2 regions of the Mucilaginibacter sp. cycad4 genome follow, and region 2 is predicted to be linked to the other one. Evidence: riboswitches for the same ligand, from Rfam matches in the RefSeq annotation. Region 2 holds a riboswitch; the other holds the start of a gene.
The links. A riboswitch is a leader RNA that binds a small molecule or an ion and turns the genes downstream of it on or off. The one in region 2 is predicted to bind cobalamin.

Region 1 (16,689 bases), 680 kb from region 2:
TACCCCCTTTATCCGGGACGCATCGCCTACTATAACCATACCTAACCTGCCTTCGGACATGCGCAGTAACAGGTCCATAAATGAGGCCTCTTCATTGATAAAAGGAAGCTTATCGGTACGCATCAGGTCTTTAACCTTTACCAGCAGTTTACGTCCAAGGCTACCTCCCGGATGAAAACGCGCAAAATCATGCTGCTGAAAGTTTCGCGACTCCATTAACGCTATAGCCAGGGCATCGCCCATAACCAGCGCCGCGGTAGTTGACGATGTTGGCGCCAGTTCAAGCGGGCAAGCTTCCCGTTCAACTTTTATATTAAGGTGATAACTGCAGTTTTTGGCAACGGTTGATACAGGGTTGCCTGTTATACCGATCATCACATTCTTATTCCACTTTAAATACGGGATAAGCTTCAGCACTTCGTCGGTTTCGCCCGAATAGGATATTAATAAAACAATGTCATTGGGGCCTACCATGCCCAAATCACCATGAAAAGCCTCTCCCGGATGTAAAAAAAAGCTTGGTGTGCCTGTGCTGGCCAATGTGGCAGCTATCTTTTTGCCAATCAGTCCCGATTTGCCAATGCCAATAACAACAAGTTTACCCGTTGATTTTAGTATGGCGTCAACAACTCTTGCAAACTCATCATCAATTAAACCGGCTACATGCTGCAGCGATTCTATTTCAATATCAAAAACCCTTTTTGCAATATCTTTCATGGATCCGGACATTCAGAAGAAAAAACTTACCCAACCAATGGTGCTAAAACCTTATCAAGTTCGTGCAGCTTAACCATGTTGGGGCCATCGCTCAGGGCATTATCAGGATCGGGATGCGTTTCTAAAAAATAGCCGTCGGCTCCAAAAGCCTTTGCTGCCAGCGCCATCATGGGCACAAAGGTGCGGTCCCCGCCGGTTTTTCCTCCTGCTCCGCCCGGGCGTTGAACCGAATGGGTACAATCCATACAAACCGGGTGGCCAAAAGCTTTCATATCGTAAATATTCCTGAAATCGACAGCTAAATTATTATAGCCATACATATTGCCCCGCTCGGTTAATATCACCTGCTTGTTGCCAGCTTCAATAACTTTTTGAGCGGGATAAAACATATCATGCCCCGAAAGGAACTGGGCTTTTTTTACGTTGACAATTTTACCTGTTTGGGCAGCTGCAACCAGCAGATCTGTTTGGCGGCATAAAAACGCAGGGATCTGCAAAATATCAGCAACCTCGGCTACAATAGCTGCCTGGAACGGTTCATGGATATCTGTAGTAACCGGTAAACCAAAGCGTTGCTTAACATTCAGCAGCATTTCCATGCCTTTCTCTAATCCCGGGCCACGGTATGAATGAATAGATGTACGGTTGGCTTTATCAAATGACGACTTAAATATCACCGGTACATTATATTTCTGTCCGGCTTCGGCTACTTTTTCGGCAACGGTATATAATAACTCCTGGCTTTCCATTACACAGGGACCAAGAATAAAGAACGGCTTTTGGCTTATTTGTTCAAACAGCATATTGTTAGGATCTATTTATCAGCCACAAAGATGATGATTTTTTTGAGAATCATACAGAAGGGCTATTCTCCCCGGGGCAAACGCGCATACGTGGGGTTAACAGGGTTAACACTTTTCAAAAAAACACTTATAAGGAATTCACAATCAACTATTTAATTTTTTACAGGGTTAACGCGTTCGGATATTTAAATGTGTTTGCCCTGTCCTTCCCCCCTTTTTTCATTCAAAAAAAATTTTGAAAAAATTTGCGTAAGTGATTGCTTACATATAAATTTGTAAGCAATCACTTACATATCATATTTGATTTAGATGAGACGAGATGTTTTCCAGGCCATTGCCGATCCAACCCGCAGGGATATCATTAACCTGATAGCCTTTAAACCCATGAACCTGAATGCCATAGCGGATAACTTTGATGTGAGCCGCCCCGCTATATCCCAGCATATAAAAATTTTAACCGAATGCGGCCTTATCGCTATTAAGAAACAAGGCCGTGAACGGTATTGCGAACCCCGGTTGAAACAGCTTGACGAAGTGGCCCAATGGGTTGAGCGTTACCGCAAGGTTTGGGAGGAAAAATTCGACGCTCTTGATAACCTGCTTGAAGAATTAAAAAACAATGATAAACCTTTAAAATAATCAATTATGACAAAGCAATTCTGGATCAATCTGCCTGTAAAAAATGTAAATGTATCAAAGGAGTTTTTCAGTAAACTCGGTTTCCGGTTTAATTCACAATTTGGGAACGGACCAAATTCTGCAGCCATGCAGGTTGGAGAAAAGGATGTTACCGTAATGCTTTTTGACGAAAGCACCTTTAAAGGCTTTGTCGAAAACTGCGGCCTGGCGGATACAACCAAAGGAGTTGAAGTTCTGCTGTCTATCGATGCGGAAAGCAAGGAAGAAGTTGATGAACTGGCCCAAAAAGCAGTTACCGCAGGCGGTAAAAGCAATCATAAACCCCGGGAAATGGATGGCTGGATGTACGGATGCCTGTTTACGGATCCCGATGGCCACAGCTGGAATGTACTCTACATGGATATGAGCAAAATGCCAGGGAGATAAAAAAGTAATTTGTCGCTAATACCCCCTTATCTCGTCGTTTTTGGACACTATTACCCCTTGCTATTGCCGCTAACTTTGAAATATCAAAAGCAACAAATTTTAACCAATAAAAACAAAAACCAATGGCAACATTTAAAGCAACCCAGAAAGTAACTCCTTTTTTATGGTTTAACGGCAACCTTGAAGAAGCAATGAAATTTTATACTTCGGTATTTAAAAACTCAGAAAGCGAAGTAAGCTCACTTACCGATCCCGGCAACGGCCGCAAAATGTTAGTCGGAACATTTCGTATAGAAGACCAGCAGTTTTTAGCGCTGGACGGAGGACCGATGTTCAATTTTTCGCCGGCTACTTCGTTTTATATAAACTGCAAAACCCAGGAGGAAATTGATTACCTGTGGGAAGCACTACCTGCAGGCGGCGGCAAAACCAGTCAATGCGGCTGGCTCGACGATAAATTTGGCGTTACCTGGCAAATTGTTCCTGAAGTTATGAGCGAATTACTTTATAACAACGAGAACCCTGAAAAAGCTAAAAGAGTTATGAGCGCCATGATGCAGATGACCAAAATGGATATCAAGCTTTTGCAGGAAGCTAACGATAACGATTAATCAATCACCTAAATAAAAAACACCATGATCACCACAAAAAATCAAACAGAAATTAAGGCCGAACCCGGTAAACAGGAGCTTTTTATAACCCGCGAATTTGAAGCACCGCGCGAACTTGTTTTCAGAGCTTTTACCGATCCTGAGCTTATTGTTAGATGGCTGGGCCCACGCGAACTTAAAATGCGCATAGATAAGTTTGACTGCCGCAGCGGAGGCGCTTACCGTTATATTCATACCGACCCGGCCGGTAATGATTACGGTTTTCATGGTGTGATCCATGACGTAACCGCGCCTGAACGTATCATCCAAACATTTGAGTTTGAAGGATTGCCCGAAAGCGGTCATGTTACTTTAGAAACTGCAAAATTTGAAGCGCTGCCAGGTAACCGCACAAAGGTAACTACACAATCAGTTTTCCAGTCGGCGGCTGATCGTGACGGCATGCTGCAATCAGGTATGGAACGCGGGGTAAATGATTCGCACTGGCGTTTGGATGAGCTTTTTGAAGCAGGAGAAATAAAATAAAAGCTAAAGCAGAACGCACAAAGCTAAGCTTCTGACTGGAAACAACAATCGTGTACTATTGCTTACCCTTCCTGATTGCTTCAAGTATCGTTTTCATTTTTTCCTTAGCTGCGGTTGAACTGATTTCATGCTTCATAACCATCAGGCATTTGCGGCACAGGCAATCGGGATAGGTTAAGCGGATATAATCGCGCTCCTGGTCGGTAAAGCTGATGCCCTGGCACTGGCACAACAGGATGCTGCCTACTTTGCATTCAAACGGCTCATTACACCGCGGGCAGTATTTATTTTCATGCTTTGTCATACTAAGTATATAAAACTACTGTGTATCCTTACGGATACACAGCAGTTAATTTATTTAAGCAGTTACATTGCTGATAACATTTTCACGGATAGCCTTTGCAGCTTCAACCATCTCTATTAAGGCCTTTCGGGTTTCATCCCAGCCCCGCGTTTTTAAACCACAATCGGGATTTACCCAAAGCTGGGCATCGGGTATTACCGCCTGGGCGCGTTTAAGTAAACAGATCATCTCTTCCCGGTTAGGCACGCGGGGCGAGTGAATATCATATACACCGGGGCCAATTTCATTAGGATACTTAAAATCGGCAAAAACATCCAGCAGCTCCATTTGCGAGCGCGACGTTTCTATCGTGATCACATCGGCATCCATGTCGGCTATGCTTTTAATGATATCATTAAACTCCGAATAGCACATATGCGTGTGGATCTGTGTACTGTCCTGAACGCCGCTTGCCGAAATCCTGAAAGCTTTAACTGCCCAGTCAAGGTAATTTGCCATGTCATCCCTGCGAAGCGGTAATCCTTCGCGAATGGCCGGTTCATCTATCTGGATAATCCTGATGCCGGCGCTTTCCAGGTCACAAACTTCGTCACGAATGGCCAAAGCTATCTGCGTACAGGTTTCGGAACGGGGCTGGTCATTGCGCACAAACGACCATTGCAAAATAGTCACCGGGCCGGTCAACATACCTTTCATCCATTTTGAGGTTAATGACTGCGCATAAGCCGACCATTTTACCGTCATGGACTGTGGCCTTGATACATCGCCATAAATAACGGGTGGTTTAACACAGCGGCTGCCATAGCTTTGCACCCATCCATTTTGTGTAAAGGTAAAGCCTGCCAGTTGTTCGCCAAAGTACTCTACCATATCATTACGTTCAAACTCGCCATGTACCAGCACATCCAAACCTATTTCCTCCTGCCATTTTATAGCCTTTTCTGTTTCGGCAGCTATCAGTTTATTATACTCCCCCGGGGTTATTGCACCTTTTTTTAATTGGGCCCGCCAGCTTCGTACTTCGGCTGTTTGCGGGAACGAGCCAATGGTAGTGGTAGCAAAAAGCGGCAGGTCAAGCAGTTGCTGCTGTTGCTCTTTCCGGGCAGGAAAAGCACTTATACGCTTTGCATCATTTTCGGTGATGGCGCTTACACGTTGTTTAACCGCCGGGTTATGGATCAATGCAGATGTTCGGCGGGCTTCATTTGCCTGCCGGTTTTTTGCCAGTTGATGCAGGCTGCTATCGCTCACCGCATCTTCCGATAATTTGCTGAGCAACACCACTTCGTTTATTTTTTGGCGCGCAAAAGCCAGCCACTGCTTAATTTCGGGAGTAAGCACTTCATCGTTGGTTTCATTTTGCAGATCGCATGGCGAATGGATCAATGAGCATGAAGGGGCTATCCAAACGCGGTCGGCACCTAACTTATCTTTCGCATTCTTTATAATGCCCAGTGAGTTAACAAAGTCATTTTTCCAGATGTTGCGCCCGTCAACAACCCCTAAAGAGAGGATAGTTTTTTGCGGCAAATGGGCTATCACATCATCTAATTGCTGAGGGGCACGAACCAGGTCGATATGTAAAACATCAACCGGTAATACTGTTGCCAATTGAGTATTATCGCCCAGGCGTTCAAAGTAGGTTGCCAGTACTATCTTCAGGAAAGGAAATTCTTTCTTCAATTGCTTATAGGTATCTTTAAATACCTCCTGTTGTTTTTCGCTTAAATCAAGCGCTAAAAACGGTTCATCAAACTGAACCCACTCGGCACCTAAAGCCTTAAGCTTATTCAGGATATCAAAATAAACAGGCAGCAGATTTTTAATAAGGTCTACCCTATCCAAACCAGCCTCTTTCTCTTTGCCCAGCAACAGGTACGATACAGGGCCGAGCAATACCGGTTTACTGACTATGCCCAACTGTTTGGCCTCATAAAACTCATCGATAACTTTGGTGGAGAAAAGTTTAAACTGCTGATCTTTATAAAACTCGGGGACTATGTAATGATAATTGGTATCAAACCATTTGGTCATTTCCATGGCTACCACATCCAACCCCTCTTTTTGATAGCCACGCGCCATGGCAAAATACAGATCGAGCTCGGTATTGCCCTTTTGCCCAATCACTTCATGATAGCGTTTAGGAATAGCGCCAAACATCAATGAATGATCAAGTACCTGATCATAAAATGAAAAATCATTTGAGGGGATCAGGTCAATCCCGGCTTCTTTTTGCAGCAGCCAGTTTTCTTCCCTGATGTATTTACCAACGGTAAGCACATTTTTTAAACCCGTTTTACCTGCCCAATAGTTTTCGCAGACTTTTTTTAATTCGCGCCGGCTACCAATACGCGGGTAGCCTAAATTTTGCGTTAGCATTTCTTTTAATTGATTAAATGAATAAATCGGTTAAAAGCCCTTTAAGCTAAGCTTCGTAATGTTTTGTGATATATAAAATATGGAGAGAATATATGGGCACAAGCCTGTCATAACGGGCTATGGACCCAAACAGGCAAGTAATCATAACCCTGACCAAAGCTTCATACCGCGAAAGCATTGTCAATTCAGTATTAGGCAGGTCTCCTGACTTGTAACATTTTTGCCGTCCTTCCCACCCCTATTTCATCGGGACAGTGGACATCACTGGCAAAAACCTTTGTGTTACTTACAGTTGCGCGACAGTTCGTGATTTGCACACGATTCCCTATTAATCTACAATTAAGTAAAACCTATACCGGTTGATGAAGTAAAGTAAAGAACTTATCAGGGCAAATATAAGGATATGCCGGCTGAATATCCAGGTTATTTTATTGGTGAAATCATAAGTCACACCATGGTCAATAAACACGTAAGCCTGTTAAACCCTCAAATTGTACCACTCCCGATGCAAACTGATCCTTACCTTTGGCAGCTTCTATGAACCAGAAAACACATTCAAACCCTCCAGGCTTTGGCTGGGCGGTGTTAACCACCAGCCTCGCCTTTGTAGTAGCACAACTTGATGTTTCGATCGTTAATATTGCATTACCTGAAATTGCAAAAGCATATCATGCCGGTATCAGCACCCTGCAATGGGTTATTGACGCATACACGCTTGCATTTGCAGTACTCATGCTATCGGCAGGCAGCCTCGGCGACCTATTAGGATCAAAAAAGATCTTCCAGATTGGCATGATCATTTTCGGCATTGCATCAGCAGGCTGCGGTTTGGCCCCTGACGCCATTACGCTTATCATTTGCCGTGTGGCCCAGGGAATCGGGGCTGCTATGATGATCCCAAGTTCGCTTGCATTGCTCAATCACCAGTTTGCACATACACCACAAACACGTACGCGGGCCGTAGGCTTGTGGACAGCTGCCGGAAGCGCCGCCATGGCGGCCGGCCCTACCATTGGTGGTTTACTGATCGCATTCAGCAGCTGGCGTTTCATTTTTATTGTTAACATCCCAATTTGCATAATTGGTTATATCCTGAGTTTTAAAATGGAGCAAACGGCAAAAACAAGCAAGAGGAGTTTTGATCTGCCCGGACAACTCACCTGGATGCTTTCGGTCACCACGCTCATTAGTGTAATTATTGAAATACCCCGGCTTGGATTAGGCCATGTACTCATCTGGGGAGGGCTTATTCTGAGTTCATTGATTTTCGGTCTTTTTTTATGGATTGAAAGGAAAACAGCACACCCTATGCTTCCATTCCACCTGTTCAGGTCAGGGAGGTTTAACGCGCTTTTAATACTGGGTGCGGTTTTAAACGGATCTTACTACGGCAGTGTTTTTATTTTAAGTCTTTATTTGCAAAAAGTACTTAACTATCCTTCTATTATGGCCGGGCTGGCATTTCTTCCGCTTACTGTAGGTTTTGTGATCTCCAATGTGATCAGCGGCCGCATCATTAACCGCTATGGCATCCGCACACCTATCATTGTTGGCCTTATTATGTTTGCCGCCGGCTTTGCAGGTTTATTCATAGCTCACGAGCACACTCCGTATCTTGAACTGTTCCTGCCTTTCCTGCTCATCCCGATGGGCATGGGCCTTGCTGTACCAGCCATGACCAATGGTATTTTATCAAGCGTGGATAAAACATTATCAGGAACTGCCTCGGCTATATTAAATACGGCAAGGCAAACAGCGGGGGCCATAGGTGTAGCCGTTTTTGGCGCAATGGCTGCAGGAGGCACACTGGCCATTTTAGGCGCCGTGTCAAAAAGCGCAGCCATATCCATTGGCTTAACCGCTTTCGCTATGTTATTAATTGTAAAAGGACTAAGAAAACAAAATCGCTGATATCATCACAACAAAATGAAAGCCGATAATTCCTTACCGGCTTTCATTATTCCATAAGGTTATATAAAACCCGGGGAATCTTATTCCTTATACAACTGCTACCTCAGCAGTTAAAATAACAGCCGCTTCTTCTTGTTTTTGGTGCGAAGCCCTCGCTTTGATGAAAAGCACCAATGTAACAACAGCCAATACCGCGAACGCTAAATAAGCGGTTCCTAATAACTGCTGATTTTTGATAGCCATAATATTTACAATTCCGTAGCTAAAAAATGAAGTGATGATATAAAGCGAGCCGCCGGTTACGCCGCTTGCAATACCCGCATTTTTTGAAAACCGGCCTAAACAGTAAGCAAATATATTATTGAATATAAAGCCCGATAACAGGTGAACCAATGCTGTAAAGGCCATTAGCGTAAATAAATTTGTTTTAATTCCTGATGTAAACACCATTAAAGCAGCAAAGCCTAATTGCAGGGCAAGCGCTACCGATACTTTTTTGATGAGCGGTTTCCTGATGAGGGTTTTTGAAATAATGCCGCCCGCCATCAATGATACCCCCGAAAGCAACGAACAATAACCGGTTACCACGGGCGACAAATGAAATACATGTTCAATTATAAAAGGACTGCTCATACCATACACCACCAACATGGCATAACTCAGGGAGATGAGGATGAGGCCCAGAGAAAAATCACGGGTTTTAATGGTGGCCAGGTAAACCTGCAGAATACTTTTGGCTTCGAACGGGTGATAATTTTTCAATGATTCACCACCGTATACCAACTCTAAAACAAGTAACGAAAGAGTGGCTATCCCCAGGAAAAGGAAGTTGGATTCCCAGCCAAAAGCAGCTTCAAGGTAGCCCCCGATAAAGGGTGCAACAATAGGCGCAGTTGCCCAGATGATAGAAAAGAGGCTGGTATAATGTTTAAGCTGCTCGCCCGAATACATATCTACAAAATATGCCCTCTTCCCTACCACTATAAGTGCTACGGTGATGCCCTGCAAAATACGCATAGCATAAATAAGCTCAATATTGTGGCAGATAGCTATGATGAAACTTGCAAATGCAAACACCAGTAAAGAGACAGTACCAATACGGTACCGGCCAAAGCTATCGAGCAAACTGCCAACAAACAATTGACTTACGCCCGAACTGATCATAAACGCGATGAGCGAAAGCTGAACGGCCGAATTATTGACAGCTAATTCCCTGGCCATGGAGGGCAGGGAGGGTATATAAATATCAGTAGCAAAACCCGAAAGCGGGATCAGCGCGAACGCTAAAATTGTGCTGATGCCCCTGTGGTGTTCTTTTATAAGTTTCATAGCTTAATATTAAAATTTAACAGATCGTAAAAACGGTATTGTTATGCGCTTTTTATTGAAAACAAAAATAGACTAATTGGTTTATTAAATGAAACCATTCAGTCTACTTTTAGCCATATTTACATTACTGTGTCAATCGCTGTTTAATCGGCTTATAAACTATACATTCATAAGATCAGTGTAAAAAAACCAACCTAAAGTTATACATTTACAAAAAGAACCTACAAATAAAACATTAATTAACAGACATTTATAAACAATAAAACACACAGTTAATTTTCACAACCAATCAACCGCCTTTACTTTTTTAAACCATTTAGTCTATATTTGCATATTAAATAACTGAAGATGAACAAAGGCGAGCAAAAAAGGCAATTCATTATTGAGCAGGCAGCCATTCTATTTAATGAAAGGGGGATTGCCGGCACCTCGGTTGATGAGGTGCTTGAAGTTGCCAATACCAGTAAGGGATGTTTTTACGGTCATTTTGAAAGTAAAGATGAACTGGCACAAGCCGCCGTCGATTACCTTTTAGGCAAACTAAACGACAGAAGGAACAACACAGTAAGCAAGCATAAAACCGCCATTGCCAAGATCAATGCCGCTTTAGACAACAGCAAAAACCCATTGAAAAGTTATATTGAAGGCGGCTGCCCAATAGTTAACTTTTCGACAGAGACGGATGATACTAACCCGGCCATCAAAAAAAAGTTAAAGGACATGGTTGACACCGCTATAGCAACCTATGCCAATATTATTCAGGACGGAATTGATAACGGAGAACTCTCAAACGCTATAAATCCTGTTGAGTTTGCAACGCGGATGATGCTTTCGATAGAAGGCGGCAACGCGATATGCAGGGTATTAAACAGCACAAAGCCAATGCAGATCATGATCAAAAGCCTGAAAACCGAACTGGCGTCATACGCCCTGGAAAAAGCATAAACACGCTATGGCTTCGCGATAGCCTCATTGATTAATTGTTCGGCCTGCGGGCTCCCCGGACCGGGAGCATCAAAGCTGAGCATTCTTCCTTCTTTGTCAATCAGTATATATTTTGGAATTGCATAGGCTATGTATGATTGTGCAACTATGCCGTCTTTGTCATAAAGCTGCAGCCAATCCGGCTTTTCTTCTTTGAGTGCATTCCTCCATTCCTTTTCCCCGTCATGTACGGCGATACTAACAAAAGCAACCTGCTGATTAGCTTTAAATTTGTCGCTTAGTTTTTTATATGCAGGCATCTCCTGGCGGCATGGCCCGCACCAGCTGGCCCAAAGGTCAATATAAACAACTTTTCCTTTAAAATCGGCCAGGCTAAAAACCTTGCCATAATCGCTGGGCAAAGTAAAAGCCGGAGCCGGTTTCCCAATTTGCACCTGCATCAGCTGTAGCTTTTTTTCGGTAAAATTACCGGCGATGTTATTTTTTAAAGCCGGGTTACTAATTGCGTCAATGAATACGCGCATCTCCTTTTGGGCAATATTCAACTTTTCAAGAGAGTTAGCACCACCAATTCTTTTTTCAACGTACCGGTTCAGATAATAGTCCCTAACCTTGCCGGTAAAAAGCTGTTTGATTTTTTCAAGGGGATAACCGGGCTGCTTTACCAATGCAGAATCGCGCAGCTGATCCAGGCGCTGTTCATAGACATAGTAAAGCGGCAGTACCCATGTTTTATAATCTTCTGATACTAAATACTCGTCGCGCGATATACCTTTTGAAAATGCCGAAGGGGTATTTTTTGACACCAGTTCCTGCATCTGCGCTGCATTGTATTTGCTCAAGTCGAGATGCTGAAGGATCATATAAAAGCTCATGCTTTGGTTATCCAAATCAATCATTTTCTTAAACGTATTGAAATATTGATCCTGCTTTGCCGGCTTGTTAAACACCACATTTAGTAACGAGTCTTCCAACGCCTTGCTTTTTCTGAGGAATTGGATTAACTCATCGGTCTTTAGTTCATACCACGCTGTCTTGTCGTTCCGGGCTACCAGGATCGAATCTAATTTTACACGGTATTGATTGGTTTCGGCACCTATACCAGTTATCTTTTTAGTTTTCGACAGGTTGATGTAATCAACAGCATCACCGGTTATATGGAGGTTATAACCCGGCGCTACATAGATCCGGTTGATTTGCGTATTGTTTTGCTGGATGCTGGTGCGTTGAGGCCTTACTATTTTGTTTGTTTTTAAATAAAACTCACCGAAATCATTAAGCCTGATTGTATCTATCAGAAATTTACCGTTGGCATCTTCAAAAAAGATCTTCAACATTTTTTCGGCCGAATTACTGAGTTTCCCCTGTATAACAAGCGGTTGAACCGGGGTTTGAGCTACTCCCCTGCCGATAAAATAAAATGAGAGCAGGAACAGGATTATTTTTTTCATAGATGTAACTGGTAGGTTTAAACAAATATAAAGTTCAGCAGCCGATTTCAATACAACTTCAGGATTTTGTTTGCATGTTATCCCAACCCGGGGAACAGGCCGATCGTACGGTTAGTTCACAAGTGAGAGCGCAACCAAATCAGCCTTGCTAATTATAAAAAACGAAAAAATTATCATAAAATGCTAAATCGATTTAATATATTAGTCAAACCAATTAACTACTTAATGCAAGCAGGAAAAACAACCTGGCCATCACCAATTAACCAATGAAATCTGCATGAAACATTTTCTGATTTTAATTTTATTTGTAACTACCCTTTTCTCATCACAAAACAGTAATGCCCGGCCTGTTCATAAAACTGCAGAGGAACGGACATGGAATGCACAATGGATCTCCGTGCCTAACATCACCGGAAATGAATACGGTATTTATTATTTCCGTAAAAGCGTTGAGCTTACCAACAAGCCGGCCAGTTTTGTTATTCATGTATCGGCCGATAACCGGTACAAACTCTATGTAAATGGCACGTTGGTATCATTAGGCCCGGCAAGAGGTGACACTTTTTACTGGAACTATGAAACCGTCGACCTTGCCCCGTATCTCGTAGCCGGTAAAAATACTGTAGCTGCTTTAGTGTGGAACGAAGCTCAATACCGCCCTGAAGCACAGATCAGTGTCCGTACCGCCTTTATTATACAAGGCAATTCAGCAGCCGAAGAGATCCTTAATACCAATAACACCTGGAAAAGCATCCAGGATAAAGGCTATCAGCCCATCTGGGGCTATTTTGCTGCCAGCACGGGTGAAATGGTGGACCTGAATAAAAGTATTATGAACTGGTATTCGCCTAACTTGGATGATAGCAGCTGGCCAAAGGCGGCTAACCTCTTCGGCGGGCAATTAAAAGGCCGGTGGGACGGGTTCGGCTGGCAATTGGTACCATCCTCAATTCCGCACCAGGAATTAATTTATGAGCGGATCCCTGTTGTACGTAAAGCTTCCGGGATGAGTGTTCCCCCGGCTTTTCCGGGCACTAAAGCAACGCTTACTATTCCTGCAAATACTACCGTTACCATGCTGCTTGATCAAACGCATCTTACCAATGCCTATCCTACCATTAATTTCAGCGGCGGGAAAGATGCCGGGATCTCCTTAAGCTATGCCGAGTCGCTTTTTGATAATTTAAGCAAATATGGCATGCGTAAAGGCAACCGTAATGATGTGGAGGGTAAGGATTTTTCGGGCAGAAATGATAGTTTGATCTCCAATGGCAGCAAAGGACAATCATATACTACGCTCAACTTCCGTACTTTTAGGTACATCCGCTTAATTGTGCATACGCAAAGCGAGCCTTTGGTTATTGATGACCTGTACGGCACCTTTACCGGCTATCCATTTAAGCAACGTGCCATTTTCAATACCGATAATAAGGAGATAAAACAGATGCTCGATATTGGCTGGCGCACCGCCCGTCTTAATGCGTTTGAAACCTATACAGATTGCCCTTATTATGAGCAGTTGCAATACATCGGCGATACCCGTATCCAGGCCATGATATCCTACTACTATAGCGGCGACGACCGGCTGGCCCGCAATGCCATTAACCTAATGGATCACTCCCGTTTGACAGAAGGCGTTACCCAAAGCCGTTACCCAACCCATGATACCCAGATCATTTCAACTTTTTCATTATGGTACATAGGCACGCTGTACGATTACTGGATGTACCGTGATGACAGTAATTTTATTAAGGGTAAGCTGGATGGCGAACGGGCAGTATTAAAGTTTTTCAGCCAATACCAACAAGCTGATGGCTCATTAAAAAACACTCCGTACTGGACGTTTGTAGATTGGGCCAGCGGCAAAAACTGGGAAGTAGGCTCGCCGCCAAAAGGCACCGACGACAGCTCAGCCATTATTGATTTGCAATTACTTTGGGCTTACCAATGGGCTGCTGCTATGGAAACCAAAATGGGCATGCCGGGTTATGCTACTTTATATAACAAAGAAGCCGCTAAGCTTAAGCAAACCATTCAACGTAAATATTGGGACCCCGCGAAATTGCTGTATGCCGATACCCGGGACAAAAAACAATTTTCGCAGCATGCCAATTCATTAGCCATACTTACAGGCATGGTGAAAAACGCAGATCTGCCTGTGTTATCTAAAAGATTATTGACTGATACGTCTTTAACTCAATGCACCATTTACTTTAAATATTACCTGCACCAGGCATTGGTAAAAGGTGGTTTAGGCAACGATTATATGAACTGGCTGGGTATCTGGCGCGACAATATTAAAATGGGCTTAACCACCTGGGCCGAATACTCCGATCTTAAATACAGCCGTTCAGATTGTCATGCATGGGGAAGCAGCCCCAACATTGAATTCTTCAGGACTGTTTTGGGTATTGACAGCTATTCGCCCGGATTCAGCAAGATCAAGATCGAACCTCATTTGGGAACGATGACCAATGTGAGCGGCGAGATCCCACATCCTAATGGCAAGGTTGCAGTAGCTTATATTTTAGAAAATAACAGGTGGAAAATAAAGGTCAGCTTACCACAGCACACATCCGGTATATTGGTTTGGAAAGCGAAATCATACCCGCTTAAAGCTGGTAAAAATGTGATGGTTATTTAACAAAAGTTACGGTCATACTGAACTTGTTTCAATACCCACTCGCTAAGCCGCTTGCTAATCAGTTGCGAACCTGTCCTGTGGGATGCTGAAACAAGTTCAGCACGACGTTGTGAGGATGTCATTCTGCCTTCAAAACCCCGTTGGATTCCAAAACTTCAATGACGATTTTTAGTGTATACTATTTTTAAAACAAGTTCTATAATCAGCAACTTTCAATTAAGCAGATGGCGTTCCCCAGGCCTTAAAATCAGTTGTTCCCTTGCACTTAATAGCACCAGGATAAATAGTACCAGTGCAATGCAAACAACAGCACCAAAGTTAGCGGTCAGGATACTTGAGCTAACACTTTTTTGCCCGCTTTGCAGCAGGCGGCTGCTCTCTCCCACCTGTATCGCCATCAGTTGATCAAGCGATTTAAGGGCCTCTGTAAAAACATGTTCCATATTATTCCCATCCGTTTCCTGGGTTTGCAGGCTTAGTAATTGGGTGCGGAAGGTTTTCCATTTCGCAGATTCTTCCCGGGTTAATTCAGTTGCTTCGTACTTTTTAGCTAATACTTCTATAGCGGCATTATTGCCTTTGATCTGAGCCTGGCTCTCTGAACCTGAAGCCGCCAACAGCTTATTTTCATAAAGCCGGTTGCTTATTTCATGCACAAAAGTGGCGGGCAGCAAGCGGTTGTTCATCATGGATACCAGCGTTTTATCCAGTTCTTTTACATTATCGCGGCCACTCCAGTTAGCCAGCAAAAGCATAGCGGTAAGCACGGCTAATGCCAATGCCGTTTTCGCCCTATTTTTTATAATATAAGCCCGTGTCATAGCAGTAAATTGTTTCTTTAAAGATAAGATAAGGACAGGTGTTTACGAAATCCCATCCTTTACATGCGGCTCTCCGTTGTCCCTGTAAATATACTACGTTCTTAATTAATCTTTAAACCCGATGAAGATCCCCTGATTTGGAGGTTGGTTTTAAGAATTATAGCATGTGAGGCTGTACTAACCCCTTTAGAGTTCAATTTTTTAAGTAACACGGTGATCACGTTATCAGCAATTTCTTCAACCGGCTGAGCTATGGCGGTTACCGGAGGCGAATACAGCTTAAAAACGTCATAATCGTCAAACGATATCACAGCCATGTCCCCGGGCACTTTGATACCCAATGTATTAAATACTTTTAACCCGCAGGTACCTACGTGGTTGGTACCAAAAACTACCGCGTCGAGATCCTGGTGCTTTTTAAAAAATGCAGTCATCGGCTTAATGATCATTTCTTCATCCTGGTTAAAAACAATCTCTTTAACCACCGGAGCAAAACGGCTTTCCTTCAACGCATCCTTATAACCCTGCACCCGGGCCAGCATTTGTGTTTGTGTGGAAGCAAATGTGACAAAGGCAATGTTTTTATAACCTTGCTGTATCAAATGCCGGGTGGCATTGTATGTACTGAAAAGATTATCAACCTCAACATAATCAGTATTTACCTTTGGTAAATGCCTGTCGAACATTACCACCGGTAAGCCATCCTTCAGCAGTTGTTCTACATCGTCCTCAATACCTTCGGGCGGAGCAATAATGTAACCATCCACGTGCCTGTCGCGGAACATATTGATCAGTTCCTTGGTTTTTTGGGTATCATTATCGGTACTGCAATAAATTATTTTGTAGCCGTTTTTATAAGCCCTATCTTCAATAAGCCGGGCTATGCTGGCAAAAAATGGGTTTGAAATATCTTCAACCATTAAACCAATGGTATTTGACTTACCTGTACGCAGGCTTTTGGCCAGTGAGTTGGGCTTATAGCCCACTTCTTCCACGTATTTGGTAACACGCTCTACCAGGTCTTCACCTATCCGTTTTTCCTTTGCACGCCCGTTCAGTATAAACGATACTGTGGTTTTAGAAACTTTTAATTCATTGGCGATATCAACAATCGATAGTTTTTTCAATGGCTTACAATTGGCTAAAATCAAATATAAAATATAATCGCTTAATAATCATGATTT
Region 2 (16,689 bases):
TCATTTATCTTATAAAGCCAATTGCTTTTTATCCTGCAAAAAAGTATACTTATTCTTAGCTAACTCAAAGCTACCAAAAAGTATCGCGCTAAACACAAATGTTCCGTATAGAAGATTGTATTCAAATGGTATGGCAGCTACTAATGATTGACCATAACCTGCAAGTGTATGCGGATACAATTCACCTGGCAAATCGGTGAGCAGCCAATGGATAAGCACCGGGGCTGTTGAAGCTAATAATATATTTAAAACATTAACTTTTTTAATCAAACTGCCAACCAAAACCATTAATGCAAAGCTTAAATACACCCAAAAGGTTACACTGTAACCAAATGTAATTGTTGATGTACGTAGATAGTTGATCACTAAATCAGTGAAAAATAAAGTCGCCAATACAACGATATAGCCTTTCCACTTGTCCTTAAAGTACACTCCTCCAAATAGGGCTATTGCCCCAACAGGGGTGAAATTATATAGTGATGGAAAATAAAGAGCAAGCACCCTAAATATCGCGGCTATTGCTATCATTATAATCAAAAACAGATTGCGGTTGGTGTTATCTTTTGCGGTCATGATTTTATATATGGCGTAAAATTACTTAATAATCCGTACAATAAACAAACGCTATTTAAATTGATACCTTGCGCCAAGCATAAAGTTAATACCGCGTGTATTGTATCCTAACCAGTCTACGTACTTAGTATCCAAAACGTTGTTCAGGTCGCCAAAAACATTTAAATTTTTTGTTGCTTTATATTCCAGGTGCAAATCAACCAGGTTGTAATGCTTCAGCGTAATCACACTTGATTCAAAGTTTATAAAAGCCAGATCGGTACGGTTGCCTGTATATTTGTAGTTAACGCCAACCTGAAAATCGTTTAAAACATCATAACTGATGTTGGCACCCAAAGTATTCTTAGGCCTGCGGTAAAGATTGCCGGTTTGTGCACCAGTTTCATCAGTAAGCTTACCTGTTACATAAGCGTAATATGCAGATGCATGAATTTTATTGTCGTGATATTTCAACTCGGTTTCAAAGCCTTTATCTTTTTGCTGTTGCCCGTTTGCATATTGACTATAAGGGGGGCCAGGCAGGTTTTTAAAATAGATGACATCTTTGGTATTGCGCTTGAAAAACTGGGTATTAAATGAAAGTGTATTCTTAACAATTTCCCAGTCAAAACCTGCTTCGTACGATGTAGTGATTTCAGGGTTTAATTTAGGATTACCATATTCTGAAAACAACTGGTATAATGAAGGAGACCTAAATGCAGAAGCTATTGTACCAAAGATCTTAAACTGATCAGCAAGGAATAATGATGGATTGATAGTGTAGGTAAACTTATCGCCGTATTTGCTATGATTATTATACCTACCACCCAATTCCATGTGGAAGATATCATATTTGAAAAACAACGATGTATATGCACTAAATATGTTATTAGCAGCATCGCCTGCTTTGATAATGCTTGCAGGTGACTGGTAAGCTGTCGACTCATACAGACTGTACTGGCTTGTGTTGCTGTATTTAAAGGCCGCACCACTGGTGATATCCAAATACTTATTCAATTCATAATTAAACACAGCTTCGGCATTGGTTATACGGCCTGTATTTTTCGTAACCTGGTGGGTTCCGCCATTATCGGATGGCAGGTTAGTAAAATTATTTTGGACTGTATTTTGTGACAGGTTCACATTAAGGTTACCTTTAGGCAAAATCCATTTTGCACCTACACCACCAAATAAGAATGTGTTTTTATAAGTGTAATCATTATCACTTATAAAAGCGCCATATGGTAAATCGCCCGTGTTATGGCTTACCTGCAGGTTTCCGTTCAGAATAAATTTTGATGAAATATACTGGTTCAGATTTACACTGGCCGAGCGTTGGTGAAAACCATCTTTCTTGAAACCACCTTTGCCCGTGGTATCTGTAGCTGCTGCAAAACCTTTTGAATCGGTATTTGAAAGGTTAATAGCTATACCTGTATTTTTTACCCGCCCAATTAGTGAGGCCGACTCTTTAAACGTACTGTAGCTGCCGCCGGTTAGCTGCAGGCCGCCGGTCAATCCTTGTTCTTTAGCTTTTTTGGTGATGATATTGATAACACCCGCTACAGCATCGGATCCATATAGTGTTGAACCGCTTCCTTTTAAAATCTCGATATGATCTACCATGTCCAGCGAAAAGGCGTTAAGGTCATAACTTCCATCGATGCCCGAAGCATTGTTTACCGGGAAACCATCAACAAGCACGAGCGTGTTACCTGACGAAGCCCCGCGCAGGAAAACCGAAGTGCTGATGCCAGGGGCGTTATTTGCACCTGAAAAAGTTATACCGGCAACGGTATTTAATAATTGAGGTAATGATTTGCCCTGCGATTTATTGATCTCATCCGCAGAGATTATGGTAACAACGCGGCCAATATCTGACAGCTTTTTGGGCGACCGGCTTGCAGTTACTACTACCGTATTTAATGTGCGTGTGGTATCCTGTGCGTATGCGCTTGTGGCAGATAAACCAACTGCTAATAAGCCGAAACCCAAAGTAATTTTAGCGTACTTTTTTTCCATGTATAATGTATATGTGTAAAATAATAATGCATACGAAATAGCATACACGGAAATGAATAAAAATGAAAACACGCCAAATGAAGAGCATTCACATCCAAGCTTCAATCCCCGAAAGCTATGAATAACATATAATGCCTTGGCAGGTCTTCTGACTTACTCCCCTTTTTGCCTGGCCTTCCCTCCTGTTTACAGAAAGTGACCTTATAGATTTGGCAACGGTTACGGAGCTTACAGCTGCGGGACAGTTACGGACTTACACCGTATTCCCTTTTAATTCATTAAAAAATAGTTTAATGAAACCTAAAGCGCTGCAAAAGTACAATAAGTATCTGTTAACCTCAAACTACATAACTATATTTATCATGATGAAACATTGCTGCATTTTATTATTGATGATGAGCGCACTTGGCAGTTTTGCCCAGCAACCTGATACCATTTTTCTGAAAGGCTTACTATATAGCCATCCCGAACTATTTTCAGGCATTTTGAACCATCCTGCACAAAACGAAATACAGATCATGTATACCCGGATCGACAGGGATAAAGACAATGTTCCGCACTTTACTTCATACAGCTATCGCCTTAATGCGCGTCATTATTTTTACCCGGCAAGCACGGTAAAGCTTCCTACAGCCATATTTGCCATTGAAAAATTAAACGAGTTAAAAATAAAAGGCTTAAGCCGCAAATCGGTCATGATCACCGATAGCGCATTTGCCGGCCAGACTAAAGTTAAAATAGATACATCATCCTCAACAGGTTTGCCGAGCATCGAAAACTATATTAAAAAGATCTTGCTGGTAAGCGATAATGATGCATATAACCGGCTCTACGAGTTTGTCGGCCGTGCTGAGGTTAACCAGAAGCTTAAGAAATATCATCTTAACAACACCCGTATTGTGGGCAGGTTAGCCATCGGCGATGCCGGTGAGAGTACAAGACATACCAATCCCATCGATTTTTATGACGATGGCAGGCTGGTTTATCATAAGCCGGCATTATATGATGTTTTGAATTATCCTATGCACCTTGAAAATATGCTGCAAGGCAAAGCTTATTTAGATAGCAGCGACCGGCTGGTTAATAAACCGCTTGATTTTTCTGAAAAGAATGTTTACCCCCTTGCTGATCAGCAAATGGTGCTTAAGCGATTGCTGTTCCCCGAAACTTTCCCGAAAACACAGCGCTTTAATTTAAAGCAGGACGACTATCGCTTCGTTTACCGTTATATGAGCACCTTCCCTACCGAAAACACAAAACCCACCTATAACCGGCCTGAATATTTCCCTGCCTATTGCAAGTTTTTGTTTTATGGAGGTGACAGCACCGCTATTATTAACCCCGATATCAGGATCTTCAATAAAGTTGGTGATAGCTATGGTTATGATATTGACAACGCCTATATCGTAGATTTTAAAAACAAGGTGGAGTTTATGCTCAGTGCCGTTGTACAATCAAACGAGGATGGGATCCTGAACGATAATAAATATGAATACGCTACCGTATGCCTGCCTTTCCTGAAAAATCTTGGCCGGGTGATATATCAGTATGAATTAAATCGCCCTAAAAAGCACCTGCCCGATTTAACTAAATTTAAATTCACCTATAGCAAAAAGAAATAAAATTCACTTCAGGAAAACTTAGTGGCGCAATGGGTGTTTTAAAAACGACAACTATTTAAAAACCTATGGCAACTACAATAGTAAAATATACCGACAACTTCCCCGTGCTTTATGGCGATGACCGCATAAACCTGAACTGGCCCGAACGCTTTACCTCTATTGCAGGTGGCATGAAACTCGGTTTTTCAGGCTTTAAAAACATTTTCAAAAATCCGTTTGCAAGTATCGTAAAAATAGGCGCCGGTGGTTACTTGTTAAACCGGGGCATTACCGGGCATTGTGAGCTTTATAAACGCATTGGCAAGCTATCAACCAATCCCATAAATGTAAATATCCGCTCGTCTTTTGTAGTAAATAAACCTCGGCAAAAGGTTTACGCATTTTGGCGCAAACTTGATAACCTGCCCCTTTTTATGAAACACCTGGAAAGTGTGGAGGTCATCGACTCAAAATACTCGCATTGGGTGCTCAAATTACCTAAAAACGTTGCTACGGTTAGCTGGCATGCTGAGATTGTTCATGACGAACCTAATGAAGTAATCGGGTGGAGCTCCCTGTCCGATTCAATGATCAATAATGCCGGTAAAGTACGCTTTCAGGATACTGTTGACGGGCAAGGCACCATTGTTGATGTAGTGATCAGTTATCAGCCCCCGGCAGGCGGTGTAGGCGCAGGCATAGCCAAAATACTAAACCCGGTATTCAAAAACATGGTTGACAAGGATATCCAGAATTTTAAACAGTATATGGATATTAATAACGATCCGGATGAGTTTGTTGAGGTGATTGTTGTTAAATAATAAAATTACGACATTTATTCCAAGGTGTTATTAGCTTTCATTTCCTTTTAAATTTTGATTTAAGTTTTAGAAAACGCCGTTCGTAAAGGTAATATGATAATAAAGGGACAGCAATCAAACCCAATAGATTGTAAGGAAATATGCTTAATGGCATTTTACTATCCCGGCCGGTAAATAACTGTTGCCATATGTATATGCCATACGATAGAATACCAATAAATGACAGTAATTTATTGTTTAATACTTTAAAAATCCAATCATTTGCCGGTACGATATTGCTTAAAATTAAATAGCCCGTAGTTAGCGAAATCACCAGGTTTACGTACAGTGATCTTAAGGAGTAAAATTCGTCAAAATGCAATCCAAACATCAATATTATAGCCAAAATATTGCCAGCTACCTTTGTTTGTTTGAGCCAATTTACATTCAAAGTTCCTTTAGAGGCAACCAACGCAAAAAAACAGCCAACACCAATTGACTGAAATTTTATAAAATAATGAGTAAAACCGTAAATAATGCCACGGTTCAAAACCGGAACAAACTGTTGCACCGTACACAATAGCGGCAATGCGAATACAATGCTGATAATGATATAATAAAATGCAGTTCTGTTGATCTTTAAAATAAAAGGAAAAAGGAGATAAAATTGTTCCTCAACCGATAACGACCAATAGTGACTGAAGTAATAAGTGAAATCATGGCTCCGGAAATAGCTGAAATTCATTAGATATAATGCTGAACCTGCAAATTGAACCCACGAAATGTTTAATCTGTAGAAATGGTTTAATAAAAACACCACCCCGATATACAAATAGGCTAAGGGAAAAATCCTCAAAAGGCGCCTTATATAAAACCTTTTTAACGACAGGTCACCGGTCGCTTCTTTTTCTTTTAGACATAAGCTTGTGATTAAAAAGCCACTGATGACAAAGAAAATGTTTACCCCTAACCCTCCGTTGAATACGGTGGTATAAAAATAACTATCAGATAATTGAAGGTGATAAAATATAACAAGGATAATTGAAATGCCCCGAAATCCGTTTAAGGAGTGATAATAATTGCTGCGCAATAAATTAGATAAGGCAGGCTGCCCCTCCTTGTTTGATGTCATACCGTAAAAATAGCCACTCAAACAATTAAATTAAAACAAAAAAAGGCCGCAATTTGCGGCCTTTCATGCATTTACAATGCGATATTATTTTACTGCATCAACAACTGCTTTGAAAGCATCAGGGTTGTTCATTGCTAAGTCAGCTAATACCTTACGGTTTAAGCCAATTTCTTTAGCGGCTAATTTACCCATTAACTGAGAGTAAGAAATTCCATGCTGACGGGCACCAGCGTTAATACGTTGGATCCATAAAGCCCTGAACTCTCTCTTTTTGGTTTTACGGTCGCGGTAAGCGTACTGTAAACCTTTTTCAACTGTGTTTTTTGCAATGGTGTATACCTTGCTACGTGAACCCCAATAACCTTTGGCGAGGTTCATGATCCTTTTCCTGCGTCTTCTCGACGCTACTGCGTTAACTGAACGTGGCATCTTGTGTGTTTTTTGGTAGTGAGTGCCTGCATCTCGTGTGCCGGACTTAAAACTCTAATACCTGGTTTTAAAATTTGTGAATTACTTTCCGATACAAAGCATACGTTTTACGTTACCCATGTCGGCATCAGATACTAAGCTGGTTTGACCAAGGGCACGCTTACGTTTTGTCGACATCTTGGTTAAGATGTGGCTTTTGTATGCGTTTTTTCTTGCGATTTTACCGGTTCCAGTAAGCTTAAAGCGCTTTTTAGCACTGGAATTGGTTTTCATTTTTGGCATAACTCTATTTATTTGTGTTAGATATTAACGTTTCTCAACGTTTTCTTTTAAAGCATCTGTACAATTATAAATGAACAGATGCACTTTTTGTGTTATTTTTTCGCGGCCTTTGGAGCAAGGGTTAAAAACATCCTTTTTCCTTCAAGCTTAGGTAATTGTTCTACTTTACCTACTTCTTCTAATGCCTGGGCAAAACGAAGTAATAAAATCTCGCCTTGTTCTTTGTAAACAATGGCGCGGCCTTTAAAGTGTACGTAAGCCCTTACCTTTTCGCCGGCTTCCAAAAACTTAATGGCATGCTTTAATTTAAATTCAAAGTCATGGTCGTCAGTGTTCGGTCCGAAACGGATTTCTTTAATAACCGTTTGCTTGGCATTGCTTTTTATCTCTTTAAGCTTTTTCTTCTGCTCGTAAATAAACTTGTTATAGTCAGTTACTTTACAAACCGGTGGTACGGCGTTTGGAGATATTTCAACCAGATCCAGTTCCTGCTCCTGTGCAATTGCAAGGGCATCTCTTAATGAGTAAACTCCCTGCTCTACGTTATCACCTACAAGGCGAACTTCCTGAGCCCTAATGAATTGGTTTATGTTATGTTCGGCTTCTTTTTTCTTAAAAGGAAGCCTTGGTCCTCTATTGAAAGGTTTGTTTAATGCCAAGTTATACTGTTATTTCTTTAGTTATCTGTTCTTTAAAATCTTCAATGCTCATACTTCCCAAATCACCGGTACCGTGTTTACGTACAGAAACCAGCCCTTCGGCAGCTTCTTTTTCGCCCACAACCAGCATGTAAGGGATTTTTTTGACTTCAGCATCTCGTATTTTTCTGCCTATTTTCTCGTCCCTGAAGTCGATTAGCCCGCAAATATCGGAATCTTTTAATATATCAGAAACTTTTTTTGCATATTCTTCATATTTTTCTGATATGGGTAGTATAATGAACTGCTCGGGCGATAACCACAGCGGGAAATTACCTGCGCAATGCTCAATTAATACTGCTATAAAGCGCTCCATCGAACCAAATGGCGCCCTGTGGATCATTACCGGGCGATGCTTTAAGTTGTCGCTGCCAGTGTACTCCAGTTCAAAACGCTCGGGCAGGTTATAATCAACCTGTATGGTACCCAACTGCCATTTACGGCCAAGAGCATCTTTTACCATAAAATCAAGCTTCGGCCCGTAAAATGCGGCTTCACCTAATTCAACAACGGTAGTTAATCCTTTTTCGGCAGCCGCTTCAATGATCGCGCTTTCGGCTAAAGCCCAGTTTTCATCTGTACCGATGTATTTAGCCTTATTTTCCGGATCACGTAATGACACCTGTGCAGTATAGTTTTCAAAGCCTAAAGCTTTAAATACATATAATACAAGGTCAATTACTTTTTTAAACTCATCCTTCACCTGGTCCGGACGGCAAAATAGGTGGGCATCATCCTGAGTAAAGCCACGCACGCGGGTTAAACCGTGCAACTCGCCGCTTTGCTCGTAACGGTACACAGTACCAAACTCAGCAAAACGTACCGGCAGATCTTTATATGAACGCGGTTTTGTTTTATAGATCTCACAATGATGCGGGCAGTTCATTGGTTTCAGGAAAAACTCCTCTCCTTCCTGCGGTGTTTTTATCGGCTGGAACGAGTCGGCGCCGTATTTCTCGTAGTGACCGGATGTTACATACAGGTTTTTATGACCGATATGCGGTGTAATTACCTGCTCATATCCTGCTTTAACCTGTGCCTTTTGTAAAAAGCTCACCAGGCGTTCGCGCAATGCAGTTCCTTTAGGTAACCACAATGGCAAGCCCATACCTACCTTTTCTGAAAAAGCAAATAACTCCAATTCTTTACCCAACTTACGGTGATCGCGCTTTTTAGCTTCTTCGATCATGTGGAGGTACTCAGTAAGTTCGCTGGCCTTAGGGAAAGTAACGCCGTATATACGGGTTAACTGTTTGCGGGTTTCATCGCCACGCCAGTATGCACCGGCAAGGCTCATCAGCTTAACCGCCTTTATAAAGCCTGTGTTAGGGATATGAGGCCCGCGGCACAGGTCGGTAAAATTGCCTTGTGAATAAAAAGTAATAGCACCATCGGGCAAATCCTTGATCAGGTCAAGCTTATACTCGTCACCTTTTTCGGTAAAGTATTCAATAGCATCAGCCTTGCTTACCGGTTTACGGATGTACTCCTCTTTGGTTTTAGCAAGCTCAATCATTTTATCTTCTATCTGCTTAAACTCGTCAGAAGATAAAACCTTGTCGCCAAAATCAACATCGTAATAAAAACCGGTTTCAATTGCCGGACCGATACCAAATTTAGTACCCGGATAAAGGGCTTCCAAGGCCTCGGCCATTAAGTGGGCCGATGAATGCCAGAAAGTTGATTTGCCGTCAGCATCGTTCCAGGTCAATAATTTAACGTGGGCATCCTGCTCAATAGGGCGGCTTGCGTCCCAAACCTGTCCGTCAACTTCGGCTGCTAATACGTTGCGGGCTAATCCTTCAGAAATCGACTGCGCGATTTGCATAGAAGTGATCCCTTTGTCATACTGACGAACGGATCCATCAGGAAGTGTAATGTTAATCATCTACAACTATGATTTAAAGTTTTATAAAATTACGTTTAAACGGTCACCTACAAAGTGACCCTCATTTTGTGGGTACAAAAATAGAATTTTAAATAGCATTTAACATCAAAGCAGTTTCAAATTTTTAATGGCGCAAAAAAGGCACCCTTACTTTCATGTCAATTGAAACAAGGATGCCCTCGATTATTTTATAATAAAAAACCTATTTAAAAGCCTCGTTCGAAGGATTGGAATTGACTGATGTTTCCTTAACCTTAAACTCAATTGGTTGTCCAACCAGGATTGTTTTTATGGAGAATGGAATTTTAATCCCCCCGTTTATACCCTCATAGTTGCCAAATTCAACCGACAGGTCATTTGCACCTTCAATAGTTTGCTTAAGCTTTAACCCCGTTTTTTGGCTGTAATAATTATGGACATGAACATCGGTACCTATATTGACATCGACCCCGTAAGCGAGCTCACCGTTTACAACACGCAATATGGGCTGTAAGGTCATATTTTGGTTTATGCGTTCGTAATCAAGTTCAGGGAACGGACGGCTTTTAAGTTTGATCATTTTTTTACCTGCATCATCAAGCTGCACATCCCTGTTAACCTGCCTGGCTTTTATGCTGTCGCCATTAAGCGTTACGTGGGATACAACCAGGTTATTATATGAAGGTACTATTGCTTCCTGGAAATACTTATCAGGCATTTTGTACCGGGTCACCAGTTGAACTTCAGCACCTTGTACATTACCAACTGCCGATGTTTGCAGGTCGTGAACGTTCTTTAGCTTATCGGCACCGCCAATGGCATCCAAATACGCTTTGATAACGGTACCTGCAGTTGTGCCCTGTGGAATTGGCAACCCGCTGTATGAGTTGTTTTCGGGGTTAATATCGGGCAGGGTATGGTCAGGATCGATAGTGGCATAAGCAATTTTTGAGGTTGATTTGTATGGGAATGTCCAGGTATCGCCGCGCTGCCAGATCTCAGCCGGGAGTTTTACAGTGCCGGTTTTTCCGTTCTCTTCTTTAATAGATATAGTAACAGGCAATGCCATTTCTTCCAGGTTCACAATGGTGATCATGGCGCCCTTTGCGGCATCATTATCAGGATATGAAATATCCTTTATACCCTGGTCAACTTTCCATGTGGTGAAAAACCATTCGTTCCAAAACCAGCTCAGGTCCTCACCTGCTGCATTATCCATCGTATGGAAAAAATCCCATGGAGTTGGGTGTTTAAAAGCCCAGCGTTTGATGTAGGTTTTAAATGCATAATCAAAACGTTCCTCACCTAAAATCTGTTCGCGTAAGATAGTTAAACCTAACGCTGGTTTTTCATAAGCGGCAACTGCTAAAAAATCTTCCTGTATTACATCAGGTACATTCATAATGGCCTCGGCACCGGGGCTGAATAAAAAGCCGGCGCTTTTTTGCTGATCGGGCTTTTCGTAGTATTCGCCTTTGTTAAATACCTTGGTATCAACATTATTTAAAAAGGTATTAAAACCCTCGTCCATCCAGGCGTATTTACGCTCATTTGAGCCAACTATCATCGGGAACCAGTTATGGCCAAACTCATGATTGGTAACTTCCCATAAACCTCCGTTTTGATTATTTGAACCACAAAATACTATACCGGGATATTCCATCCCGCCTACTATACCAGCCACGTTGGTAGCAACAGGATAGGTATATTCAAACCATTTATCGCTATATAATTCAATGGCGGCTTTAACATATTCGGTTGAGCGGCCATAAGCGTTATTCCCTTTAGCTTCCACCGGGTAAACAGATTGCGCAAGCGCTTTTTTACCGCTTGGCAAATTGATCCGCGCCGCATCCCAGATAAATGCTTTTGAAGCTGCCCAGGCCACATCACGCGCATTTTTACACATGAAATGCCAGGTAAGCGTTGGCTTTTTCGGGTAATCATTATTGAGTAAAATATCGGTCGAATCTTTAATGGTAACTGTTTTATCGCTTTTACGCGCTTCGGCCAAACGGTTTATCGAGGTGGGTGATAATACTTCGGCGGGGTTAAGCAGCTCACCCGATCCTGCTACGATCAGGCTTGCAGGTGCGGTAATGGTATAATCAAAATTACCATACTCCAGGTAAAATTCGCTTGCGCCAAGATAAGGTATGGTGTTCCATCCGGTTACGTCATCATAAACTTCCATGCGCGGGTACCACTGGGCAATTTCATAGATCCAGCCATTTTTAGTGTGCTGCCGGCCCATCCGGTCGGTACCATATTCAGGAACATCAAAACCATATTCAATCTTGATCTGCAATTTGTTTCCGGCTGCACGTAACGAATCTTTCAGCTTGATCTGCATGCGGGTATCGGTGATCAGGTAATCAGCTTTCAGCGTTTTGCCTTTGTTGATGATATAAACCGATTTTATTTCGGCACCCTTTGTATATGATTTATTTGCGAACCTGCCTCCCGAAACATTGCTCGTGGCTTCGGCACGTGAGTCATCCTTGTAAATATTCTGATCTACCTGGAGCCATAAAAAGCCAAGTGCATCCGGGCTGTTATTGGTATAAGTAATTAAAGTACTGCCTTCTATCCGGTGTTTAGCGGTATCAAGCGTTACATCAAGTTTATAATCGGCCCGGTTTTGCCAGTATTTCGGGCCAGGAGCACCGCTGGCCGATCTGAACTCAGCTCCCCTTTCAGGGTAAAATATGGGGTTAAATACTTTATGCTGATCATACTTAGGCGCTGCCTGATCTGCATTTTGGGCATTTACTTCACCGGCATAAAAGCCTAAAACCAATAACAACGCGGCTTTGTAGAATTTCATTAATTGTGTTTTAATTGTGAGGGAAAGATATTAAAATATATTTGAGTTGAAACGTAATTGCTTGGTTACGTAGTATCAGGCTTGTTTTTTTATAACAGCCCCCTCTAAATCTCCCCCCGGAAGGGGAGACTTCTAAGGCCCTCCCTTCCGGTGAAGGTTGGGTGGGGCTTAGCGGCAATTTGATTTGCTCCCATGTTGCAAACCATTCCCTATTTTTTATATTTTTGCGGATGATTTGCGGCATATGCAGCCGTTTATCACAGCCCTATAAATGAATATATCAGTTGTAGTACCTCTTTACGATGAAGTAGAATCGTTACCCGAATTAACCTCATGGATTAGCCGGATAATGGATGAAAACCGTTTTACTTACGAGATAATTTTGGTTGACGATGGCAGCAAGGACGGATCATGGGAAATGATCAGAAAACTGCAAACCGGCAATCCTTTTATAAAAGGCATTAAATTCAGGCGTAATTACGGTAAATCTGCAGCCCTTAACACAGGATTTATTGCCGCCAAAGGCAACGTGATAATTACTATGGATGCCGATCTGCAGGATAGCCCGGATGAAATCCCTGAACTTTACCGCCGGATAACCGAAGAAAAATACGACCTTGTTTCGGGCTGGAAAGCAAAAAGGCACGACCCGCTCAGCAAAACCATACCAACCAAGCTATTCAACGCGGCCACCCGCAAAATGAGTGGAATTAACAACCTGCACGATTTTAATTGCGGTTTAAAAGCTTATCGGAATGTTGTGGTTAAAAACATCGAGATCTATGGTGAGATGCACCGTTACATCCCGGTGCTTGCCAAATGGGCAGGTTTTACCAAAATTGGTGAGCAGATTGTTGAGCACCGCCCCCGTAAATATGGCAAAACCAAGTTTGGCTTAAGCAGGTTTATCAATGGCTTTCTCGATCTGCTTTCGATATTCTTCGTAGGTAAATTTGGCAAGCGCCCTATGCACTTTTTTGGTACGCTGGGCACATTGAGCTTTTTTACGGGTTTAGTTATGGCCATCTGGATAATTTGGGAAAAGCTTTATAATATAGCACATAACCTAAAATACAGGGATGTAACTACAAGCCCGTTGTTTTACATAGCATTGGTGGCAATCATATTAGGTTCCCAGTTGTTTTTGACAGGCTTTGTTGCCGAGCTTGTATCGCGCAGCGCAAGCGAGCGCAACCATTATCAAATTGAGGAAACAATTTAATTAGATTTTAGATGTTAGATATGAGATTTGAGACTTTTTAATTTTCAGCAGGGTTCCAGAGTCTCATATCTAACATCTCTAATCTCACATCTATCTGCAAAACATGTTTTTTTCCATCGTCATTCCTTTATATAACCGCCCGCAGGAAATCAAAGAACTGCTGGAAACCTTAACGCTGCAAACGTACAGGGATTTTGAGGTGTTGGTTATTGAGGATGGTTCTGTAAATGACGCTGAAGCCATAGTAAATACATTTACCGATAAGCTTAACCTGCGCTATTTTAAAAAACAGAACGAAGGCCAGGGCTTTACCCGCAACTTTGGTTTTGAGCGTGCTAAAGGCGACTATTTTGTAATTTTTGATTCGGATTGTTTGATCCCTCCTGCCTATCTGGAGATTGTAAACAACTCGCTGGCTGCAAATTACCTTGATGCTTACGGAGGGCCGGATGGTGCGCACGAATCTTTCACGCCTACGCAAAAAGCTATCAGCTATTCCATGACCTCTCCCTTTACTACCGGGGGCATCCGCGGCAATAAAAAGGGTATTGGCCAGTTTCATCCGCGCAGCTTTAATATGGGCGTTTCAAGACAAGCCTGGGAAAAAGCCGGCGGCTTTATTATCACCCGCCTTGGCGAGGATATTGAGTACAGCATCCGCATCCATTCACTGGGTTTTAAAATCGGGCTGATCCCCGATGCCATTGTATACCATAAACGGCGCACCAACTTTTACCAGTTTTATAAACAGCTTCACTTTTTCGGCCGGGCGCGTATCAACATATCAAAGTTTTTTCCGCAGGAATTAAAGCTGGTTCATTTTTTTCCGGCCGCTTTTACAGTGGGCGTTATACTAACTATTATTCTAAACCTGTTTGGCTCTGTATTAGCACCGATAGGTAATTTTATACTGTTGATTTTCACTTTGTTAATATTTTTCCATGCCTGGTGGAAAAATAAATCGTTAAAAATCGCATTTTTGAGCATTATAGCTGCCTTCACACAACTTATTGCCTACGGGTTAGGATTTATACAGGATTTTTGGAAGCGGAAAGTTTTAAGTAGATCATAAGCAATATGTACCACCCTTTTTCTGTAGCGGAGACCATTAAAACCGCATGGAATATTTTAAAGAAGAATTTTGCCATAATCTCGGTCTATTCGGTAGTTGCCATGATAATTGTATTCATATCTGGCTTTACCGTATTTTATTTTGATGACAATGCAATGGTGAGTTCTATTGGTTTTGTTGTATTGCTGGTTGAAATAACTTTTATATTTCTTGCATTTATAAAACTGGTATTCAGGCTAATGGATAAAGAATACTATGACTTTGATTTTAGTGAGATCATTCCTAAAATCAGGATGCTGGTAAGCTATCTTACGCTACTGGTATTGGTTAGTACATTAGCTGTTTTTGCAACACACCTGGTTGAAGGTTTAAAAGAAGGCTTCGCCCAGGACTTTTTCAAATTTATAATCGGACTTGTCGTTCAGTTCTTTTTTCTGTTCTATTTTCCTATTTGCACCTGCTTCATTGTCGATGACGCATCGGGCCCGATAGAATCAGTACAACAAAGCTTTTATTTGATTAAGGGGAATTTTTTTAAGTACTTTTTGATCTTCATAATAATCGAAATATTGATGCTGGTAGCCGCTATAACTGTTGTGGGGCTAATAATAGCCATTCCATTTGCAAACATTATTTTGATGGCAGCCTATCGCAAACTGGTTTACAGCCACCTCGATGTGGATGATGACCTATCTGAAACCAATTGAAATGGGATTTAAATCTGCATTAAGTAAGGTATTCGCCGCACTCGTTAACCGCGAGCTAAATAAGGTACGTAAAAACGCTGTTTCTTTACAGCAAAAAACTTTTACCGACCTGGTACATGCGGCAAAGAACACCGGCTTCGGTAAAGATCATCAATTTGAACAGATCAACAATTACGAGGATTTTAAGCGCCTCGTACCTGTACACGATTACGAAGACCTTCGCCCATATATCGACCGGGTAGTTAACGGAGAGGAAAATGTGCTGTGGCCAGGCAAACCGGCTTACCTGGCTAAAACCTCCGGTACAACGTCGGGTGTAAAATATATCCCTATTTCCAACGAGAGCATGCCTGAACATATCAAAGCTGCACGTAATGCGCTGCTGAGTTATATTTACGAAACAGGTAAGGCCGATTTTGTAAATGGTAAAATGATATTCCTGCAGGGCAGCCCCATTTTAGCCGAAAAGCACGGTGTATCAACAGGCAGGCTTTCGGGTATAGTTGCCCATCACGTTCCGGCCTACCTGCAAAAAAATCGCTTGCCCAGCTACCCAACCAATTGTATTGAAGATTGGGAAGAAAAAGTTGATGCCATTGTTGAGGAAACTTTCAACGAAGATATGCGCCTGATCAGCGGGATCCCGCCCTGGTGCCAGATGTATTTCGACAGGCTTTCCGCCAGAGCTGGCGGAAAAAAGATAAAAGACATTTTCCCCAACTTTAAGCTTTACGTTTATGGTGGGGTTAACTATGAGCCATATCGTGCGCGCATGGAAGAAAGTATCGGTTTTAAGATCGATTCGATAGAGACTTACCCGGCATCCGAAGGTTTTATCGCCTTCCAGGATTCGCAAAAAGAAAAAGGGCTTTTATTACTGGTTGATTCCGGGATCTTTTATGAGTTTATCCCGTCCGAAGAGTATTTTAACGAAAACCCAACCCGCATTAATATTAAAGATGTGGAGTTAGACAAAAACTACGCGCTGATCATGAATACCAGCGCTGGTTTATGGGGATATAGCCTGGGCGATACCATTAAATTTGTTTCCAAAAACCCATACCGCATCATTGTTACCGGCCGCATCAAGCATTATATCTCGGCTTTTGGCGAACACGTGATAGGTGAAGAGGTAGAACATGCGTTAATGAGCGTAGCTAAAAAAGAAGGGGTTGATATAGTTGAGTTTACGGTAGCTCCGCAGGTTAATCCCGAGGCAGGGCAATTACCTTATCATGAATGGTTTATTGAGTTTGGCTCGGCTCCGGCCGATCTTCAAACTTTCGCCATAAAAGTGGACAAAGCGCTTCAGAATAAAAATATTTACTATTTTGACCTCATAGAAGGTAACATTTTGCAACCTTTGGTGATCCAAAGCCTGCAAAAAGATGCGTTTATAAATTATATGCGTTCGGAAGGCAAGCTTGGCGGGCAAAACAAAGTACCGAGGCTTTCAAACGACAGAAAGATAGCCGAAG

Region 1: another riboswitch for cobalamin. It lies ahead of metE (5-methyltetrahydropteroyltriglutamate--homocysteine S-methyltransferase); the one in region 2 lies ahead of SNE26_RS08730 (TonB-dependent receptor domain-containing protein).

The regions. Positions count from the first base shown of each region.
Region 1 covers NZ_CP139559.1:2,823,159-2,839,847, forward strand. The annotation lists gene SNE26_RS11270 (KpsF/GutQ family sugar-phosphate isomerase) at 1-717, opposite strand, end outside; gene kdsA (3-deoxy-8-phosphooctulonate synthase) at 744-1,520, opposite strand; gene SNE26_RS11280 (metalloregulator ArsR/SmtB family transcription factor) at 1,830-2,159, shown strand; gene SNE26_RS11285 (VOC family protein) at 2,166-2,585, shown strand; gene SNE26_RS11290 (VOC family protein) at 2,708-3,196, shown strand; gene SNE26_RS11295 (SRPBCC family protein) at 3,221-3,721, shown strand; gene SNE26_RS11300 (cysteine-rich CWC family protein) at 3,777-4,025, opposite strand; gene metE (5-methyltetrahydropteroyltriglutamate--homocysteine S-methyltransferase) at 4,080-6,404, opposite strand; cobalamin riboswitch at 6,581-6,773, opposite strand; gene SNE26_RS11310 (MFS transporter) at 6,942-8,315, shown strand; gene SNE26_RS11315 (MFS transporter) at 8,403-9,644, opposite strand; gene SNE26_RS11320 (TetR/AcrR family transcriptional regulator) at 9,993-10,589, shown strand; gene SNE26_RS11325 (TlpA disulfide reductase family protein) at 10,595-12,040, opposite strand; gene SNE26_RS11330 (alpha-L-rhamnosidase C-terminal domain-containing protein) at 12,318-14,684, shown strand; gene SNE26_RS11335 (MCP four helix bundle domain-containing protein) at 14,897-15,505, opposite strand; gene SNE26_RS11340 (substrate-binding domain-containing protein) at 15,607-16,632, opposite strand.
Region 2 covers NZ_CP139559.1:2,140,168-2,156,856, reverse strand. The annotation lists gene SNE26_RS08735 (DUF6580 family putative transport protein) at 10-573, opposite strand; gene SNE26_RS08730 (TonB-dependent receptor domain-containing protein) at 625-2,574, opposite strand; cobalamin riboswitch at 2,695-2,893, opposite strand; gene SNE26_RS08725 (serine hydrolase) at 2,868-4,196, shown strand; gene SNE26_RS08720 (SRPBCC family protein) at 4,262-4,996, shown strand; gene SNE26_RS08715 (acyltransferase) at 5,034-6,107, opposite strand; gene rplT (50S ribosomal protein L20) at 6,192-6,536, opposite strand; gene rpmI (50S ribosomal protein L35) at 6,618-6,818, opposite strand; gene infC (translation initiation factor IF-3) at 6,911-7,477, opposite strand; gene thrS (threonine--tRNA ligase) at 7,479-9,404, opposite strand; gene SNE26_RS08690 (M1 family metallopeptidase) at 9,607-12,210, opposite strand; gene SNE26_RS08685 (glycosyltransferase family 2 protein) at 12,482-13,432, shown strand; gene SNE26_RS08680 (glycosyltransferase) at 13,536-14,504, shown strand; gene SNE26_RS08675 (hypothetical protein) at 14,510-15,211, shown strand; gene SNE26_RS08670 (GH3 auxin-responsive promoter family protein) at 15,213-16,689, shown strand, end outside.